3 regions of the Planococcus alpniumensis genome follow, and region 3 is predicted to be linked to each of the others. Evidence: riboswitches for the same ligand, from Rfam matches in the RefSeq annotation. Region 3 holds a riboswitch; each other region holds the start of a gene.
What was found. Region 3 has a riboswitch for lysine ahead of G3255_RS07310 (aspartate kinase). Riboswitches for the same ligand answer to the same signal wherever they lie in the genome.
Positions count from the first base shown of each region.

Region 1: linked by a shared signal. The riboswitch ahead of dapA (4-hydroxy-tetrahydrodipicolinate synthase) and the one ahead of G3255_RS07310 (aspartate kinase) in region 3 are both predicted to bind lysine.
Region 2: linked by a shared signal. The riboswitch ahead of G3255_RS06300 (Na+/H+ antiporter NhaC family protein) and the one ahead of G3255_RS07310 (aspartate kinase) in region 3 are both predicted to bind lysine.

Region 1 covers NZ_JAAMTH010000001.1:3,063,382-3,069,974, forward strand. Annotated here, with positions in the region: gene ypfJ (KPN_02809 family neutral zinc metallopeptidase) at 1-513, opposite strand, end outside; gene G3255_RS15465 (SAM-dependent methyltransferase) at 573-1,169, opposite strand; lysine riboswitch at 1,320-1,498, shown strand; gene dapA (4-hydroxy-tetrahydrodipicolinate synthase) at 1,625-2,515, shown strand; gene G3255_RS15475 (STAS domain-containing protein) at 2,558-3,394, opposite strand; gene G3255_RS15480 (cell wall-binding repeat-containing protein) at 3,526-4,533, opposite strand; gene G3255_RS15485 (DUF2382 domain-containing protein) at 4,833-5,663, shown strand; gene G3255_RS15490 (Yip1 family protein) at 5,719-6,357, opposite strand; gene G3255_RS15495 (SDR family NAD(P)-dependent oxidoreductase) at 6,507-6,593, opposite strand, start outside.
Region 2 covers NZ_JAAMTH010000001.1:1,238,569-1,245,161, forward strand. Annotated here, with positions in the region: gene sufB (Fe-S cluster assembly protein SufB) at 1-113, shown strand, start outside; gene G3255_RS06275 (hypothetical protein) at 268-453, shown strand; gene G3255_RS06280 (DNA alkylation repair protein) at 511-1,188, opposite strand; gene G3255_RS06285 (DUF72 domain-containing protein) at 1,343-2,203, shown strand; gene G3255_RS06290 (sulfite exporter TauE/SafE family protein) at 2,203-3,033, shown strand; gene G3255_RS06295 (bifunctional metallophosphatase/5'-nucleotidase) at 3,047-4,390, shown strand; lysine riboswitch at 4,462-4,644, shown strand; gene G3255_RS06300 (Na+/H+ antiporter NhaC family protein) at 4,755-6,329, shown strand; gene G3255_RS06305 (sodium-dependent transporter) at 6,529-6,593, shown strand, end outside.
Region 3 covers NZ_JAAMTH010000001.1:1,431,975-1,438,567, reverse strand. Annotated here, with positions in the region: gene sdhA (succinate dehydrogenase flavoprotein subunit) at 1-984, opposite strand, end outside; gene G3255_RS07315 (succinate dehydrogenase cytochrome b558 subunit) at 1,030-1,641, opposite strand; gene G3255_RS07310 (aspartate kinase) at 2,022-3,248, opposite strand; lysine riboswitch at 3,352-3,526, opposite strand; gene uvrC (excinuclease ABC subunit UvrC) at 3,568-5,361, opposite strand; gene trxA (thioredoxin) at 5,415-5,729, opposite strand; gene G3255_RS07295 (hypothetical protein) at 5,999-6,238, opposite strand; gene G3255_RS07290 (electron transfer flavoprotein subunit alpha/FixB family protein) at 6,366-6,593, opposite strand, start outside.

The sequences.
Region 1 (6,593 bases), 1.6 Mb from region 3:
CACGCCAAGCAAGTTCTGCACGTGATGGCCGACTTCATGCGCGACGACATACGCCATCGCAAAGTCACCGGGTGCATTGAACTGGCGCTCGAGTTCATCGTAAAAGCTCAAATCGATATACAGCTTGGAATCCGCCGGGCAATAAAACGGCCCCGTTGCAGAACCGGCCATGCCGCACGCTGACTGGACGCTTCCAGAAAACAGCACCAAAGTCGGCTCGACATACTCCATGCCTTCTTCAGCGAACACTTCCGCCCACACCTCTTCCGTATCTGCGAGGACAACCGATACGAAATCGGCCAGTTCTTCTTCCCGCTCACTTGCCACATACGGCTCCGAAGTAGAAGCTCCTCCGCCATCTCCGAGTATCGCTCCCGGGTCGCCCCCGAGAAACGCGATTAACAGAACGATCAGCAAGCCGCCGATTCCGCCGCCGGCAAGCACCGGCCCGCCGACACCGCGCCCTCTCCTGTCTTCTACATTCCTGCTGCCCGCTCGCCCTTTCCATTTCATAACCGAAACCCTCTTTCTGCATTCACTTTTATAAAGTTATACCCATTTCACCGGAAACCTTAATCCCATCTCGGCAAGCGGTAGACTAAAAATCGTTCGCGCGGATCGTCCGCCTCTACCGGCAGCTCAATGTCGCTGATCAATTCAAAAGCGGTGCGCCGTTCGAGGAAATCGGTGTATTCGATTGCCGGATAAAATAAAATTACTTCGATTTCCCGCGGGTTCTCAGCAGCAGAGGCCAAAATCCGATCCACCACAGTCATGAACACCGGATCGGAAAACGGATTGAAAAAATAAAACCAGCGGTCATCCGGCTGGATTTCATAATCCTGCGCGTAGCCGTTGATGAACTTGATGTCCGCCTTCCCCTTAAAGCGCTTTAAATTCCGCAGCGAGGCCTCATGAAGCGACGGATCAACTTCCACTCCTGCAGACGCCGTCCCGAATATATGATGCGCAAAGAAATTCAAGCGCCCTTTGCCGCTCCCGAAATCGACCAGCCTGCCGCTGCCCTTCAGCGGATGCGCCTTGAACAATCTATCCAGCCACGCATAGGGCGTCACTTCGAACCGGTGCTCATGCATCGAGGCATTAAAGCCCATCTGCTCGCCATCCGTTTGGATATTCAATTGCCGGTCCATTTGTTGATCGTCCATGTGATTGCCTCCTTTGATCTATTGAGAGCAGTTCAAGCCGTAGCTTTGTATTCCCACATTTTGCAAAATAAAAAACGCTTTTTCTCTTGCCATTCCTATTTCTTTCTGTTATATTACAGCTAATTCAATAATTTCTTGCTTCCTTAGTGGAGCGAGGATAGAGGCGCAAAAACCATCAGTACGCAATCCGAGGAGTATGAGCTCTTAGGACGATTGCCGAAAGGGGGATTTGCCGAAGCGGCAGGATGCTCATATTCCTGTGCGCTGGTTCTGCACTGAAGAAGTGCCGGACTGTCATATAGGAAACTATATGGAGGGCTATCTGACGAACAGGAACGATTGGTAAACATTGTTTCTAACGGCAGCAACGGGCCCCCGTTGCTGCCTTTTTGTTTACTCCGGACCGGCCCCCACCTCTAACTTTTGAAAAAAACTTAGAAAAGGGTGTGTTCTCTATGAAATTCGGTCAAGTGATCACTGCGATGGCAACGCCATTCGACTCAGACGGTGAAATCGATTTTCAGGCAACAACAAATCTCGTGGAATATCTAATCAATAACGGTTCGGACGGCATCGTTGTCGCCGGGACGACCGGTGAATCGCCGACTTTGTCGACAGATGAAAAAGTGGCGCTGTTCGTCCATGTCGTCACCGTGGCAGACGGGCGCGCGAAAATCATCGCAGGCACCGGCTCGAACAACACGCGCGCATCGGTCGCCTTGACCCAGCAAGCAGAGCAAGCAGGCGTCGACGGCATCATGCTCGTCACTCCTTACTATAACAAACCCTCACAAGAAGGCATGTACCGTCATTTTGAAGCGATCGCAAACGCGACGGCGCTTCCGGTCATGCTCTATAACATCCCGGGCCGCAGTGTCGTCAATCTATCGGTCGATACGATCGTCCGCTTATCGCTTATCGACAATATTACCTGCGTGAAAGAAGCAAGCGGAGATTTGGACGCCGCTTCTGAAATCATCGAACGCACAAGCAGTGACTTTGCCGTCTACAGCGGCGATGACAGTTTGACTTTGCCGATGCTTTCTATCGGCGGAACGGGCATCGTCTCGGTCGCATCGCATATTATCGGCAATGACATGCAGGAGATGGTCAAATTGTTCCGCACGGGCGATACAGCGGGAGCTGCGGCGCTTCACCGAAAATTGCTGCCAACGATGAAGGCCTTGTTTGCAGCACCGAGCCCGAGCCCGGTCAAAGCCGCATTGAACCTATCGGGTGTCCCGGTCGGCGGCGTGCGCTTGCCGATGCTCGCGCTAACAGAAGAAGAAACCGTCACTTTGCAGCAATTCCTGCCGTCCGCTAAACAGGACGCGGTCACCAATTAAAAAAAACTTCGCAGATCCGTTTCAGGGTCCGCGAAGTTTTTTTCAGTTATAGACGTGTTCCATGGCCCGCTTCAAGCTGCCGCCAATATTCAAGGTCCGCACATCCACGCCGAGTGTGGTCAAGGATTGCGCCGTTTCCGGCCGGATTCCCGTCAACACCGCTTCGACGCCGATCAGCCCGAGCGATTGGATGATTTTGATGACTTGTTCGGCCACCATCGTATCAACACGGATTACTCCAGACAAATCAATGATCAAGGTGCTGATTTTCAATTCACTTGCCGATAAGAGCGTGCGCTCCAAAATATAATGCGCCCGGTCGATTTCGATGCTGCCGACAAGCGGCAAGATAGCAACCGAATCACTGATTGGAACGACAGGCGCCGACAATTCCAGAAACTCCTGGCGTGCTGTCGCCAAATTGCGTTGATAGGAAGTCGTATACGCATGTGTATAGGAATACGTTGCATGATCCAGAAGCGCATGCAATAATTCTGCCGCGTCATACGTTATTCCCGGGGAAATAGCCAAGCGTCGGCCTTCGCTTTTGATCAAAGTCGCAATGTGCTTCCGGTACAATGCCGTTTCAGCAAGCGCCACATCCAAGGTCATGCCCTGCTCCAGAAAAAAGTTCCCGGTGGCGGTTCCCCACCGTGCCATATCCGCCATGATTTCTTCCTGGCGGCAGCTGTTCTGCATCGATTTTCCGAGCAGCTCGATGAAACGCGCCCGTTCCTTCAATACCACCTCTGACAACTCCCGGTTACTTTCCAGAACTTCTTTTGCCACAGCCGCATGCCGTTCTTCCTGAATCAATTCCGCAATCATATATTTTTCTTCTTCCACTCGTTTACCGAATAACACCATTTCTTTTTCCATTGGTACCTCCGTCAATTGCTGCATTGTTCATTTCTTGCAACGGATTCATTATACCTAATCTTCTATACAAGAAATAGCCTTTTGCTTTTAATCAGAAAAAATGCCCGCCGAGTGGCAGGCATTTTCAGGCATTAGTTTGCGAAAAGCTGTTTCAGAGTTGCAGAAGAAACGGCTCCTTCGCCACCAAAGATTGTGTAGAAGGAATCTGGCGTTTCGAAATTCTTGATTTGCTGTTTAGACGCTTCAGATGGCGTTTTTGCCGTTAGAACTAATGGTCCAAAGTACGAAGCGGCCAAAGAACTTCCTGACAACGCATCCGGATAATTGGCGCCAGTTGCGATGAAGATCTCGCTTTCATCTAGCAACAACCCATTTTCCAGTGCAAATTCGTTAAATTCCTTGTTTGTCTCATAGCGGGTTGCACCTGCGAGACGAATCGGTTCTTCCATGAACAATTCTTCAACTGTCGGCTTGACTGCACCTTCGCCACCAACAATGATCGGCAATTCCGGCTGGTTTGCTTCAATATAATCTGCAACAACTGTCGGGACAGTGCCATTTGCTGGGACAAGGATAATTGGATCAGCAGAAAGTGCTGCTGCTGGGGAAACCGATAATGAGTCAGCAAAGTTTGCGCCTGTTGCTACATATAGAGTGTCGCCCATGCCTACTTCTTCAGCAATGTTAACAGCCGTTTCATAACGGGTTTTTCCGCTGATACGCTCAACTTTTACCCCAAGGTCTGCGATTTGTTTTTTAACATTTTCAGAGATAGCGCCTGTACCGCCAACCAAGACAACGTTTTCTGCGCCCAAACGCTTCAATTCAGCCGCGAATCCTGCAGGCAGTGAGTCTCTTTTCGTCAAAAGCAGAGGAGAATAGTGGAAACCTGCTAGCGGTGCTGCAGCTAACGCATCCGGAAAATCAGCGCCAGTGGCTACTACAACTGTCTCAACACTGTCATCTTCCCAACCATACAAAGAAACTTCCAAGCTTGTCTGGTAGCGGTCGCTGCCGGAAATGCGATCTGAATTGCCTTCTGTCAATGTTGCTGCAGAAGCAGCGCCAGTCGGTAAAACTGCTCCAAGAGCCAAAGCTGCAGTCAATGCTGCAGTCGTCAAAACTTTGCTGTAACTCATTATTAATCGTTTCCCCATTCTGTAATGTATTCATTTCTTTTCCAATTATATGATATTTTACGAACATTACAATAGGTTTACAAAAATATTTTTTATTAGGCATAAATACTTTTTCACCATTCAGATTTAAATAATATTTTTGCAACTCCCTATATTCTTCTTTAAGTTTTGGCCCATTGCTCCCATGTACTTCTCAGCACGCCGGAAACAATGCTTTAGGTTTATGACCTCTCGCTTTCCGGGTACATAAGCCATAACGCAAACACGGCAAAACATTGACCTTACAGGAGGATGCTATTATGCAAAAACATGGCCATAAATTAATCGGCACATTCGATGTGCAGGCGGAAGTAATCCATGAAATCGGCGAATTAAAAACACAGGGATATAAAGAAGAGGATATTTACGTCGTCGCTTTGAACGGCCAGCAACTGCAAATGGTACAAGGGCAGACGGATGTCCATTTGAATACGGATGAGGGCGATTTCATGGACAAGTTCAAATCGTTCATTTCCGGGGAAGACCCGACAAAAGATGCGCTCAAGCAGATGGGCCTCTCGGATTCTGAAGCGGACGAATATTACAACCAAATCCAAAGCGGCAAGATCATACTTTACGTCGACAGTGAATACGGCATGAATTACCAGAACTTCGATGCCGCCGCAGCCAGCTTATCTGGAGATGGTTATGCAGAGGAAAATCATAAAAAAACCGAAACGCCCGATTTGAGTGACGAACAACAGATGAAACTTCACGAAGAACGCCTGGCGGTCGATAAGAAATGGGTCGAATCCGGAAGCGTCGACATCCATAAGAACACGGTCGAAGAACGACAGACACTTGATGTTCCGTACGAACGGGAAGAAGTCGAAGTCGAACGCCGTCCAATCAATCAAGAGTTGTCCGAATATGAAGCGAACGGCCGCTCCGCCGAGACATACGAAAAAGACGGCCTTTGGCACATTCCCGTCATTGAAGAACGCCTGGAAGTGCGCAAAGTAAAATACGTCAGCGAGGAAATCATCGTCCATAAACGCAAAGTACAGGAAACAAAGCATATCAGCGAAACAGTGCAGCGTGAGACAGTTGATATTGATGAGAACAACGTCCAGCGCTACGAAAAACCGTAAACAAAAGAGCTGTCGCTTCTGCGCGACGGCTCTTTTGTTTAGTTATTATTAATGTTTAAAATGCGGCAAACAGGAACATCGCTAAAAAGGTAATGATGACAACTGTGAACAGCACGGATGGAATCACTATTACGAAAAATCCTTTCCACGCTGAAAATCGCTGTGCTTCTCCCACGCCTTTACACTGGATTACGAAGGTCCAGATGCCGATGACAACTGTGACAGCCAGCAGCACCAGGCCAATTACCATGCCAAGTCCAGTATCCGGTTCCGCTACACTAGGTTCGATTTCCGTATAGAATGTCGAAGGCGATGTGAGCAGCCAAATCAGCCACATCGGCAATAGCCAAATTTGTGGAATACTCGAAGTGACGACTGCACGGAACATTTCAGAATACGTTCCGACACCGCCGAATAGTTTTCCGAGCAAAATATAGATGCCCGAGACGATCCCGATCCCTGCGGTTACAGCAAGTGGCCCAAGCAATAAAGACCCGAAGATTACTGCCACTGCTGGAAATATTTGCTCCTCGCTCGACGCACCGGAAAGCCCACCTGTGAAACCAGTCAAAATAAGAAGTATTACAATAAAGCTCGTCGGCTTTTCTTCAATCACATAGCGCACCGTCTCGCGGGGGCGCGTCCATATGGCCGTAAACGGATTCAATTCAGTATACGCAGTTGGTTCATTCATACCACAACCCACCTTGTTTTCCTTTTTCTGTATACTTCATAAACTATTCCCCCTTTTATTTCCATCTAATCACATTCTCCTACACTTGTAAATGACTGGAAGGAGGATAGCTAGCTAATGCCAATAAAAAAAGCCTAAGCAACTGCGGCTTAAGCTTTCGGATTTTCGTCATCACGTTCTTTTATTTCCTCTTCCGGCTCATGAAGTATTCCGCTATGCGGTGCTTCAAGCGGTGT
Region 2 (6,593 bases), 190 kb from region 3:
CAGAAATGATCGTCATGGGCTTCATCGAGCCATTCACTAAAGAATTGCCGATGGAGTATGCAGTCGAAATGAACCGTCTTATCAAGTTCGAGATGGAAGGTTCGATCGGTTAATCAATCAATTAATCAATCCCCGGCATGGAAAATGCCGGGGATTTTTTATGCCGTTTTGGAGGAGTGGATCTCCTCGTTTGCACGTACTTCGTTTTACTGCTTTTCCTAAGGGTATACAAGGGGTGAAGCAAAAATTTGAGGAGGGATTTTTCTAATGAGCCAAACTTTTGATGCGTTAAAAGAGAAAATCAGCAACGCTGACATGGGAGAAGCGAAAGAAATCATCACTCAAGTCAAGCAAGCATACGATGACGGCAAGATTGATGAAAGCGAAAAAAACGAATTGATGGATCTCGCAAAATCCAAAATCGGCGGCGGTGGGCTTGGAGGATTATTCTAAAAGCCTGCAGCTCAACTGAAAAAATAAGCTTTGGCATCTGTTAAGGATGGCCAAAGCTTATTTTTTCATGTGTTTTAAAGCTTCCCGCCTGCTCAGTGGCTGAAGCGTATGGGTAGAAACGAAGTCCAAGACCCAAATGGGATCTGTTTTTGCATATTCCCGCAAAGCCCAGCCGATGGATTTCTGAATGAAGAATTCGCGGGATTCGGCATGTAGAGAGATGATAGAGCCGAGCATTTCCCTGTCGGTCTGTTGTTTGAATTTCAACTGGTGCAAGATGGCTGCTCGCTGGGTCCATAAGTTTTCTGCATGTGCCCACTCAATAAGGATCGGGGCAGTAGTTTTTCGGTCGAGCAATACAATATGACCGGCGAGTTTCGGGGCAATGGCATCGACAGTGTCCCACCAGGAATTGGATTCGATTAGCAGGCGCAAAAACGGTAGGTCCTCCTGAGCCAATTCTTTTTTTGCTTTTTCCAGCAATTCAATGGCCGCGTAATGATATTCGCGTTCTGGCATTGCATACAATGCTTGGACGATGGACTTCAATTGTGCTTTTTCAGGGAGGAGATAGGCGGATAGCTGCTCTTTCATTAACGCGGTACGCAGAGGTTTCTGAATTCCTAAAAATGGGAAGTGGTGTTTCATATAAGCGGCCATCGGAGCGGCAAGCTCCGGGTTGCGATTGTCTTCAAAGCGTGCGATTAGGGCAGCTGTGTCCCATGGTTTTTTCATTTCCAAATACCTCCTGAAAAATAGATTGATGTGCGATTGTAACCATGTTTGAAATAGGGTGGGCTTTGCCTGGCATTGCATTAGCGAATCTCAAAAAGGACGCCTGTTTTGTTCTATGCTATCATAAAATAATAACGAAAATGGAGGCAGGGCGATGATTTATGTTGGATTGACGGGCTGGGGAGATCATCCAGATGTGTATAGCCCCGGGTCGAAACAAAAAGATAAATTGGTCGATTATAGTGCGCATTTTCCGATTGTGGAACTGGATTCTTCATTTTACGCAGTCCAGCCTGAGCGCAATATCAGCAAATGGATCCGCGAGACGCCGGACAATTTCCAATTCGTCGTAAAAGCATATCAGGGCATGACTGGGCATCAGCGCGGGGAAAATCCATTCGAGACCCGCGAGGAAATGTTCGAAGCTTACAGGTTGTCTGTCCGGCCGCTGAAAGAAGCGGGGAAGCTAGCCATGGTACTGTTGCAATTTCCGCCGTGGTTCGACTGCCAGAAAGATCATGTCGATGAAATCCGCGCCATTATCGGCGAATTGCAGGAATTCGACTTGGCGATCGAATTCCGCCATCAATCTTGGTATGCGGATGGCATGAAAGAAAAAACGCTGGAATTCCTCCGCGAACACGGGTTGATCCATTCGGTCTGCGATGAGCCACAGGCAGGGGATGGCTCAGTTCCGCTTGTCCCCGAATCCAGCCGTCAAGATAAAGTGCTGCTGCGTCTGCACGGGCGTAATGTCCACGGCTGGCTGAATCCCGGTAATGCTGAAAAATGGCGGGAAGTGCGTTATCTATACGATTATAACCGTGAGGAACTAGAAGAGATCAGCCGGGCTGTGAAGCATCTTGAACAGCAGGCAGAGCAGGTATATGTGATCTTCAATAATAATTCAGGCGGACATGCAGCGGGCGATGCAAAACAGTTCCAGGAATCAAATGGTTTGCATTTCGAAGGCTTGTCCCCGAAACAGCTCGACCTGTTTGAAGGCGGGTTCTGATGGTATTCCTGATCCTTTTAGTAGTCGGACTTGCTTCAGGGATCGTCGGCGCGCTTATCGGCCTTGGAGGAGGCGTCGTCTTGGTGCCGGTGCTGCTATTCCTCAGCTCTTCGGTAAGTGTATTTCCAAACTTATCGCCTCAACAGATTGTGGGGCTATCGGTCGTTATGATGATCTTCATCGGCTTATCTTCAACGATTGCCTATATGAAGGTTGGCACTGTCGACTACCGAAGCGGGTTCATTTTCTTTATCGGCAGTGCGCCTGGAACGGTTTTAGGCGCCTTCGTCAACAGCAGTCTTGATGTGCCGTCCTTTCAATTGTATTTCGGCCTGCTATTGGTGTTCTTATCGTTGCTGCTGTTGCTCCGGGATCGCTTAAAGGCGGTGAGCTGGTTCGTTGATCACGGCAAAAAGCTAAGTTTCCATGACCGTCGAGCTGATCAGGAATATGTCTACGGTTACCCGATATGGTTTGCGCTCTTATTGACTTTTTTCGTCGGCTTTGCGTCCGGGCTATTCGGCATCGGCGGGGGTTCGATTCTCGTACCCGCCATGATCTTGCTGTTTTTATTTCCGCCTCATGTAGCCGTTGGGACGTCGATGCTGATGGTCTTTCTGTCGGCCATCGTTAATTCCATTACGCATATTTCACTCGGCAATGTCCCGTGGATCTATACTTTGGCCATTATCCCCTCAGCCTATATCGGCGCGAAAATCGGTGCCAAGCTGAACCGCAGTATCAAATCCGACACACTGGTCCTCGTGCTGCGGCTCGCATTATTATTACTCGGGCTCCGCTCGATTTACGAAGGAATTTTCAGTTCATAATGAGGTGTTTGACATGAGTGAAATCATCCATATTTATCATACGAACGACCTGCATAGCCATTTTACACACTGGCCCCGCATCAAATCCTTGCTGACAGAGCGCAGGCATTGGCACGAGGAAGCGGGCGACGTGTGTTTAGTCCTCGATATTGGGGACCACGTTGACCGTTCGCATCCTTTTACGGAAGGAACGGCCGGCAAAGGCAATGTGCAGCTGCTCAATGAAGCGGGTTACGATGCCGTGACTATCGGCAATAATGAAGGGATTACACTGTCCAAAGCAGAACTGGACGAATTGTACGTGCAGGCAGATTTTTCTGTAGTGGTTGCGAATCTATTGGATTTGGATGGCAAGCAGCCGGAATGGGCAAGCCCGAACCAAATCATCGTAACGAAGGATGGCACGAAAATCGGCATCATTGCAGCAACAGCGGAATTCACTCCGTTTTACCGCCGTCTCGGCTGGCAAGTGACGAACGGCAGGGAAGTGATTAAGCGGGAAGCGGCCGAAATCCGCCAGTCGGTCGATTTTCTTATCTGCATGTCCCATCTTGGCATCAGGGAAGACGAACTGTTGGCAGCAGAATGCCCGGAACTCGACATTATCTTGGGGGCGCATACCCATCATCTATTCCATCAAGGAAAAGAAATGGGCGGGACCTTGCTCGGTGCTGCCGGTAAGTTCGGTTATTATATCGGCCATATTGAAATTGATATAGCGACACGCAAGATGACCGCGGAAGTGATTGAAACCGACCAGTTGCCAGAAGCTGATGAAGGGTTCAATGAATACTTGGTCGGCGTCGGCAAGCAACAAATGGCTGAGACGGTTTTCTACAATGATCGGCATTTAAAAGCTGAATGGTTCAAACCTTCTCCTATGGCAGAATTATTTGGCGATGCCTTGGTTTCGTTCGCCTCGGCGGATTGCGGATTGTTCAATGCCGGCATTTTCATGGAAGATATGCCAAAAGGCGAGATGACGCGCTACGATTTCCACCGCATGCTGCCGCATCCGATCAATCCGTGCGTCATCGATCTCAGTGGCGCGGAGCTAAAAGAAATTTATCTTCAATCCTTGAACGAAGACTGGCCGCAGCTCGAGCTTAAAGGTATGGGCTTTCGGGGAGCGGTGTTCGGCCGGATGATTCATAGCAACATGGATATGGACGAGCATCAACTGATGGTCGGGGGCGAACCTGCTGACCCGAATCGCATTTACCGGCTGGCGACACTTGACCTGTTTACATTCGGCTACTTTTTCCCAGCATTGAAGCGGGCGCAGAAGAGCTATTTCATGCCTGAATTCCTGCGTGATGTTTTCGGTGATTATTTTCGCATGAAAGCCATTAAATAGAAGGAACATTCAAAATGGACTGTTAGTTGATTTCGTGTGCTTTTTGGGCTATGCTTTTTATGAATTAGATATCGATGGGTAGAGGCTGCAGCCTTCATCAGTAGAATGTGCGAGTTTGACCGCGTTGACCACATTCGAAAGGGAAGCTTGCCGAAATCACTGTTTCCGGGTCAGGGGAGCGGAGATTGGGGGCATTTCGAACAGGAATGCCACTGTCATTTGCAGTTTACTGCGGATGGAGAGCTACAGGGTTGTTTGATGCTTGTGCACACAGACGAATTGTAGGAAGCCGGTTTATCCCTTGGATAAACCGGCTTTTTTGGTCTAAGCCTTACCATCAAAACGAATAGGAGGAAATCTAATTATGGAAAACACAATCTTTTCGATACTGCCGCCAATTATCGCGATTGCGATGGTCCTGTTGACGCGTCGCGTATTGCTGTCGCTCGGCGTCGGCATCGTAGCGGCTGCGCTGATCTTGACTTCGTTTGCGCCAGTTGAGGCAGCGAATGAATTATTTACTTCATTTGCAGTGATTTTTTGGAATGAAGGCTTTAACGCTTACAATGTCTTCATCATTTTGTTCTTGTTATTGCTGGGAGTGATTACAGCATTCGTCAGCTTGTCTGGCGGTAGCCATGCATTTGCCGATTGGGCATCTGCGCGTGTGAAAACACGCCGCGGGGCGAAATTGGTTACGGTATTTCTCGGCATCTTGATTTTCATCGACGATTACTTCAATGCCTTGGCCGTCGGGCAAGTCGCACGGCCGATTACGGATCGCTATAAAGTATCGCGTGCAAAACTAGCTTATTTCATCGATTCCACGGCTGCACCGATTTGTGTCGTGTCTCCCGTATCCAGCTGGGGAGCTGCCATCATCGGGATCATCGGAACGATTTTAGCTGGACAGACCTTCTTGGAATACTCAGCGCTGGAAGCCTTCCTATGGATGGCACCGATGAACTTCTACGTCATCGCGGCACTCGCCATCGTATTCTTCGTCGCGATCCGTGATGTGGATTTCGGGGAAATGAAAAAACATGAACGCCTGGCGATTACAGAAGGCCAGTTGTTCAATCCAGATAAAGTGATTCCCGGGGAAATGAAAGAAGATTTCCCGAGCCACGCACACGGACGTGTCCGTGATTTGCTGTTGCCGATCCTGTTATTAATCGTCGGGACAGTCGCAGCGATGATGTGGACAGGATATGTAAATGCCGATAGAGTATTTGACATCTGGCTCATTTTCGAAAACACGGATGTGCCATTATCCTTGATCACAGGCGGAATCATCGGTGCGCTTGCTGCGATTATCCTGTACGCCATCCAGATCAGACGAAACGAAGTGGCAAAAGTGCAGTGGATCGGCAGAGGCATCTGGGCTGGCATTCAATCGATGGCTGGTGCAGTGTTTATCTTGATCTTTGCGTGGTCGCTGACTTATTTGATCGACGCGTTGCAAACTGGGACTTATCTTGCCGATGCAGTGGCACGCGGCAATGTGCCGACTAGTGTACTGCCGGTTCTATTGTTTGTGCTAGCAGGAGTCATGGCCTTTTCAACAGGCACTTCTTGGGGCTCGTTCGGGATCTTGCTGCCGATCGCTGGAACGATCATGATCCAGGCAGAACCTGAATTATTGCTCGCTTCTTTGTCTGCTGTATTGGCAGGCGCGGTATTCGGAGATCACTGTTCACCGATCTCAGATACCACCATTTTGTCGTCAACAGGTGCAGGAAGCAACCATATGGACCATGTCGTCACACAGTTGCCGTATGCATTGACTTCTGCAGCGATCGCAGCGGTAGGGTATATCGTCATAGGCTTTACCGGCTCCTTGCCTCTGGCTCTCGGAGCGGTAGCAATCGTCTTGGCAATACTATTCATTTTCTGGTCTAAACGCACAACTTTAATGGAGAAACATGAACAGAACTAAGATTTGAAAGGTGGAGATACTATATCTCCACCTTTTTATTATTATAATAATAGTTTTTCTGAGAAATTTTCAGAAATTATCTTTACTTTGAACAGGGTCCTAGTTATACTAAATTTAGATTCCAAAATAATCTGAATATAAACAAACTTCCTATTTTTCTGTTAAAAAATTGGAAGCTACCAACAAAGGGGGAAGAGAAATGGAACGTTCTACATGGGGAACGAGAGCCGGTTTTATCATGGCGGCGGTCGGTTCAGCAATAGG
Region 3 (6,593 bases):
GATGCCGCCCAGTTTGATGTCGAGTTCTTTCGAATCTTTATGGGAAAGGTCCAAGTACACCATGTTCTCGCCGTTGATGCCGAGTTTTTGGTTAACGCACACATCGAAGATTTCGCGTGTCGCGATATCACGAGGAACCAAGTTTCCGTAAGCCGGGTATTTTTCTTCCAGGAAGTACCAAGGCTTGCCGTCTTTATACGTCCAGATCCGTCCGCCTTCACCGCGTGCAGATTCTGACATCAAGCGGAGCTTGTCGTCGCCAGGAATCGCTGTCGGGTGGATTTGGATGAATTCGCCGTTCGCATAATAAGCGCCTTGCTGGTATACGATCGATGCAGCAGAGCCTGTGTTGATAACAGAGTTCGTGGATTTTCCGAAGATGATCCCTGGTCCGCCAGTTGCCATGATAACAGCATCCGAACGGAACGATTTGATCTCCATTGTCGTCAAGTTCTGTGCAGTGATCCCTCTTGAAATGCCTTCGTCATCGATGACGAGGCCAAGGAATTCCCAGCCTTCATATTTTGTGATCAAGCCTGCGACTTCATAGCGGCGGACTTGCTCGTCCAGTGCGTAAAGCAATTGCTGGCCAGTTGTTGCGCCTGCAAATGCTGTTCTGTGGTGCATCGTGCCCCCGAAACGACGGAAGTCAAGAAGCCCTTCAGGCGTACGATTGAACATGACGCCCATGCGGTCAAGCAGGCGGATGATGCCAGGTGCTGCATCAGCCATTGCTTTAACCGGCTTTTGGTTAGCTAGGAAGTCACCGCCGTAAACGGTGTCATCCAAGTGAATTGCCGGGGAATCCCCTTCACCTTTTGTATTCACCGCTCCGTTAATGCCGCCCTGTGCGCACACAGAGTGAGACCGTTTAACGGGAACGATGGAAAATAGATCGGCAGGTGCTCCTGCTTCAGCAACTTTAATTGCTGCCATTAGGCCAGCTAGGCCCCCACCGACGATAGAAATTTTGCCTTTCGCCATTGTAGTGTTCACTCCTCTTTTAATTCACCAATGTTTGGGACATCCTTAAACGAATGCAAACAATGCTCTGATACCAATGATCGATAATACAATAAAGACTAGAAGTGTGAAGTAAGTTGAGTAGCGCTGTGCTTTCTCGGAAACCGTGATTCCCCACGTTACAAAGAAAGACCACAATCCGTTCGCAAAATGGAATGTTGCGGACAAGACACCCACTACGTAGAACGCGAACATGAGAGGATTCGTCAGGATGTTTTCCATCATGTTGAAATCTGCTTCTCCCGCTCCAATCGCAACTTGGAATCTTGTCTCGAAAATATGCCATGCGATAAAGACCACTAGGAAAACTCCGGTATAGCGCTGTGCAACAAATAAAATGTTGCGCATGTAGCTGTAATGCCCCGGGTTGTTTTTCGCCGTGAACGCTATGTATAAACCGTAGAAAGCATGATACATGAGCGGCAAGTAGATGACGAAAATCTCCAGGAAAATGACGAATGGAAGATTCGCCATGAAGTGGGCAGCTTGGTTAAACGCTTCCACGCCCTGCGTAGCGAAATGGTTGACGATCAAATGCTGCGTCAAGAACAATCCGATTGGAATGACCCCGAGTAAAGAGTGCAGCCTGCGCATTAAAAATTCACGATTGTTATCCAAAAATTTTACCCCCCTCAAAAACATTAGTTGGCAGCACAAAGTTTTCCTATATCAGGAAAATATCTCCGCGTTGCTATAAGCATCATGTACAAGAATATGACATATTTATTGTACTCCCCCCCTCTAGGAGCGTCAAGGCAAGTAAGCCTTTTTGAGCGCATCCCGTCTAGGGTCTGTGAAGGTTTTTACGGATATTAAATAGGAAAGAAATCATGAAAAGCTATATTTTTATTTCGAAACAGGCGAGATATAGGCATCCGTTTCACTGTTTTATAAGCTCATATAGGACCGTAATGGCGTTATTTAAAATTTGAACAAAATGTGAATTTTTACACAAACTCTTGGGAACGCAAAAAAGCCCAGCTTGGCTGGGCTTTTCCTTATCTGACAGACGCTGGCGTCAGTCCGTATGCATCGTGGAGCGCATTTGCTGAGCGTTCCATTTTACTCGCCGGGACTACGACAGATACTTTGATTTCGGAAGTGCTGACCATTTTTACCGGCACATCCTGCGCACGGAGAATATCGAACATTTTTGCCGCGACGCCTGGATTCGATACCATGCCGGATCCGACGATCGACACTTTCGCCAAGCCGGTTTCGATATCGATGGTGTTATAGCCGATCTGTTCCTGCGCTTCCGACAACACGCGCTGCGCTTCTGCCAGGCTGTCTTCTTTAATCGAAAAGGAAACAGATGGCGGAAACTCCTCACTGATGCTTTGCACAATGATGTCGACATCGATTAAATGATCTGCCAAGCTCGTGAAGATATTGGCGAGCGAGCCATTGAATGGCTTAGTGTAACTGACAGTGATGCGGGCGATGTCTTTTTCGAATGCTACGCCGCGCACGATTAGATTTTTTTCCACAGTGATCACCTCTTGTATGATAGTCCCCGGTTCATCCGAGTAGCTTGCCCGCACAGAGAGGGGCACTTGATTGTTTTTGGCGAATTCCACAGCTCGCGGATGAAGGACTCCCGCCCCGAGATTGGCCAATTCGAGCATTTCGTCGTATGAAATCTGTTCAAGTTTGCGGGCGCCTGTGACATAACGCGGGTCAGACGTGTAAACTCCGTCAACATCCGTATAGATTTCACATTTTTCAGCGCCTAAAGCAGCTGCTAGCGCCACAGCGGTCGTATCGGATCCACCGCGGCCGAGCGTTGTGATATTGCCGCTCTTGTCAACGCCTTGGAATCCTGCGACCACACAGAACAAGCCAAGGTCAAGTGCCTCCTCCAAGCGCTGTGTGTGGATTGTTTCGATGCGCGCATTGCGCGGGACGGATTCCGTTTCGATGCCCGCCTGCCAGCCTGTGAAACTCAAGGCATCGTGGCCTAGTTTTTTGAACGCCATCGCCAACAACGAAATGGTCACTTGTTCACCTGTAGCGAGCAGCATGTCCATTTCACGCTTTGGCGGCTCGCCGGAAATCTCTCCCGCAAGGCCGAGCAGCGTGTCTGTCGTTTTGCCCATCGCCGAGACGACGATGACGACGCGCTTGCCTTGTTGTTTTTCCCGGATGGCGCGTCTTGCCACGCCTAGGATTTTTTCCGGAGACGCTACGGACGTCCCCCCGAACTTCATTACGATTGTTGTCATTCTCTCCACTCCCACTTAAAGTAAGTGGCCCTCAACAAAAAAGAGGCAACTCGCCGATTGCCCGGCAAGCTACCTCTCTTCTCATGTACGATTTCAAACGTCCATGTGAGATAGCCCTCCAGAGTCAAACTCTGACAGCCCTGCATCTCTTAAATGCAGGACCAGCATACGCGCAAGCAGTGCGCCGTAAACTTCGGCGGGCGTCCCTTTCGGCATCCTTCACAGATTCTGCAAATCTCGGAATGCTTACTATTGACGGCCGCTCCTCTATCATCACTTTTTACAAGTGATTCAATTGTGTTCTTACAATACCACGAAGTTATTCCTGTTGCAACGGCTGTTCTTTGAAATGCCGCTCGATTTCCACGGCCAGTTTCTCGGGAATGCCGGCCTGCTGAATTTCGTCAGCGTTCGCTTCCTTGATTTTCCGTACAGAGCCGAAATGCTTCAGCAATTGCTGCTTACGTTTCGGGCCGACGCCTTGCAAGCCGTCGAGCGCGGATTGAATCGAATTCTTGCCGCGCAATTGACGGTGGAAGGTGATGACAAAACGGTGGACTTCATCTTGAATGCGCTGCAATAAATAAAATGCTTCACTCGTGCGTTTGAGCTCCACCATCTCGACCGGATTTCCGTACAGAAGCTGGGACGTTTGGTGCTTGGCATCTTTCGCGAGGCCGGCAATCGGAATGTCGAGCCCGAGTTCGTCTTCGATGATTTCGCGCGCCGATTCGATCTGGCCTTTGCCCCCATCGATGATAATCAAGTCGGGCAGCGGCAAGCCGTCCTTCAGCACACGGCTGTAGCGTCTGCGGACCACTTCACGCATTGCCGCATAATCATCGGGCTTCTGCGCGGAGCGGGTTTTGTATTTCCGGTAGTCTTTCTTCGACGGTTTGCCGTCGATAAAGACGACCATCGCAGACACTGCATCCGCCCCTTGGATATGGGAGTTATCGAATGCCTCAATGCGCAGCGGCGTGTGGATGTTCATCGCTTCGCCCAATTCATTGCAGGCACCAACCGTACGTTCTTCCTGGCGCTCGAGCAATTGGAATTTCTCCTTGATGGCGATTTCCGCGTTCTTGCGCGCGAGCAACACCAAATCTTTTTTCTTGCCGCGCTGCGGGACGAGTACTTTCGCGCCGAGCCACTCTTTCAGGAATTCTTCGTCTTCCGCTTCCTGCAACAGGATTTCATTCGGTTTAATATGATCCGGCTTTTCATAGAACTGGCCGAGGAATGTCAAGAATTCTTCTTCCGGGTCTCGGTACAAGGGAAACATCGACACTTCGCGCTCGATGAGCTTTCCTTGGCGCACGAAAAATACTTGCACGCACATCCAGCCTTTATCAACAGCGTAAGCAAAGACGTCGCGGTTGGTGAAATCGTTCATCGCCATTTTCTGCTTTTCCATGACCGATTCGATATGGCTGATCTGGTCGCGGTATTCTTTCGCCCGTTCGAACTCCAGGTTCTCCGCCGCCTCGCTCATCTTTTCTGTCAGCTCCTGCTTTACTTCACGGAAGCCGCCGTTGAGGAACCGGCTGATGCCATCGATCATTTCGCGGTACGTATCCTTTTCCACCGGCTTGACGCAAGGCGCCAGGCATTGGCCGAGATGGTAATACAGGCAGACGCGGTCCGGCATCGTATGGCATTTACGAAGCGGGTACAACCGATCCAGCAGCTTTTTCGTTTCACTCGCTGCATAGGCGTTCGGATAAGGGCCGAAATATTTCCCTTTATCTTTTTTGACCTGCCTCGTGATAACCAGTTTCGGGTGGCGTTCACCCGTGATTTTCAAATACGGATAGGTCTTATTGTCTTTCAGACGGATATTGTATTTCGGGTCGTGCTTTTTGATCAAGTTCAATTCAAGGATCAGCGCTTCTTTGTCTGAAGACGTGACGATGTATTCAAAGTCCTCGATTTCATTGACGAGGCGCTGGGTTTTCGTATCGTGGCTGCCGGTAAAGTAAGAGCGCACCCGATTTTTCAGCACTTTTGCCTTGCCGACATAAATAACGGTCCCTTGGCGGTCCTTCATCAAATAGCAGCCCGGCTGGTCCGGCAATACTGCCAATTTATGTTGAATCATCTCATTTTTCATTTCCTCACCCTATTTAAAAAACCGGGTTCCACGAATGGGACCCGGTTTTGGAATTATGCGTGTTTTTCAACCAATTCAGCCAAAGCTTCTTTTGGACGGAAGCCGACGACTTTATCGACTGTTTCGCCGTTTTTCATCAAAAGAAGTGTCGGGATGGACATGATGCCGTATTCGCTAGCTGTCTGCTGGTTTTCATCAACATCCAATTTCACGATTTTCACTTTATCGTCCATATCTGCATCAAGTTCTTCAAGAACTGGAGCGATCATTTTACAAGGCCCGCACCATGCTGCCCAAAAGTCTACCAATACGAGACCTTCTGAAACTTCTTGTTTAAAATTCTGATCTGTTCCTTTAACGATTGCCATGTATAATTCCTCCTTAAGTGATAACCAAACTATATTTCGATTATAGCAGACGTGATTTACGCTAGCTATTTATTTGCCTACTCCTTCCATACCCGGCTGTTGTTGCCGTTAAACGGACTGGGGTCGATGGATTATGAGGATGGTTATAGTCCAGGGACTTTCACTGCAAGGGCACGCTTTACATCTCAAGCTTAAATTTTCAGTTACTCCCCCCCCCTGAGTTGCTCATTATCGATCTCATTTAACCGGCAACATAGGAACCTTCATTCTCAGGAGCTTCCTACTGTGTACTTTGCAAAAAGTACTAAAAGGATAAATGAGGCAAGGAGCGATAAATAAGCCGTCGACTTGTTGCCTTCTTTAATATCCGCAATACCACTGAGTAGGAACGATGCTGCTAATAGGCCATAAATGACATTATATAAAATCATTATGTCCGCATTGAATAGATCCCAGATAATAAGAACTAAGGCAATAAAAGATAAGATTCCGCTTAGTATTTTCAACATTTCCTCACACCTCCTTCTTTTACATCTCCGTTAGAAAAAGTTAGACGAACCCGGAAGCCTTGATCAACATACTGTATCATGCCCTTCATCATTAAAAAACAACCCGCATAAATGCGGGTTGCTGTGATTACATAACTTTCTTGAATTCTTCTGTGAGCAATGGGATGACGTCGAATAGGTCTCCGACGATTCCGTAGTCTGCTACTTTGAAGATGTTCGCTTCTGGGTCTTTATTGATCGCAACGATGACTTTGGAGTTGGACATCCCTGCCATGTGCTGGATCGCACCGGAAATTCCTGCTGCGATGTAGAGATCAGGTGTAACGACTTTACCTGTCTGTCCGATCTGCAAGGA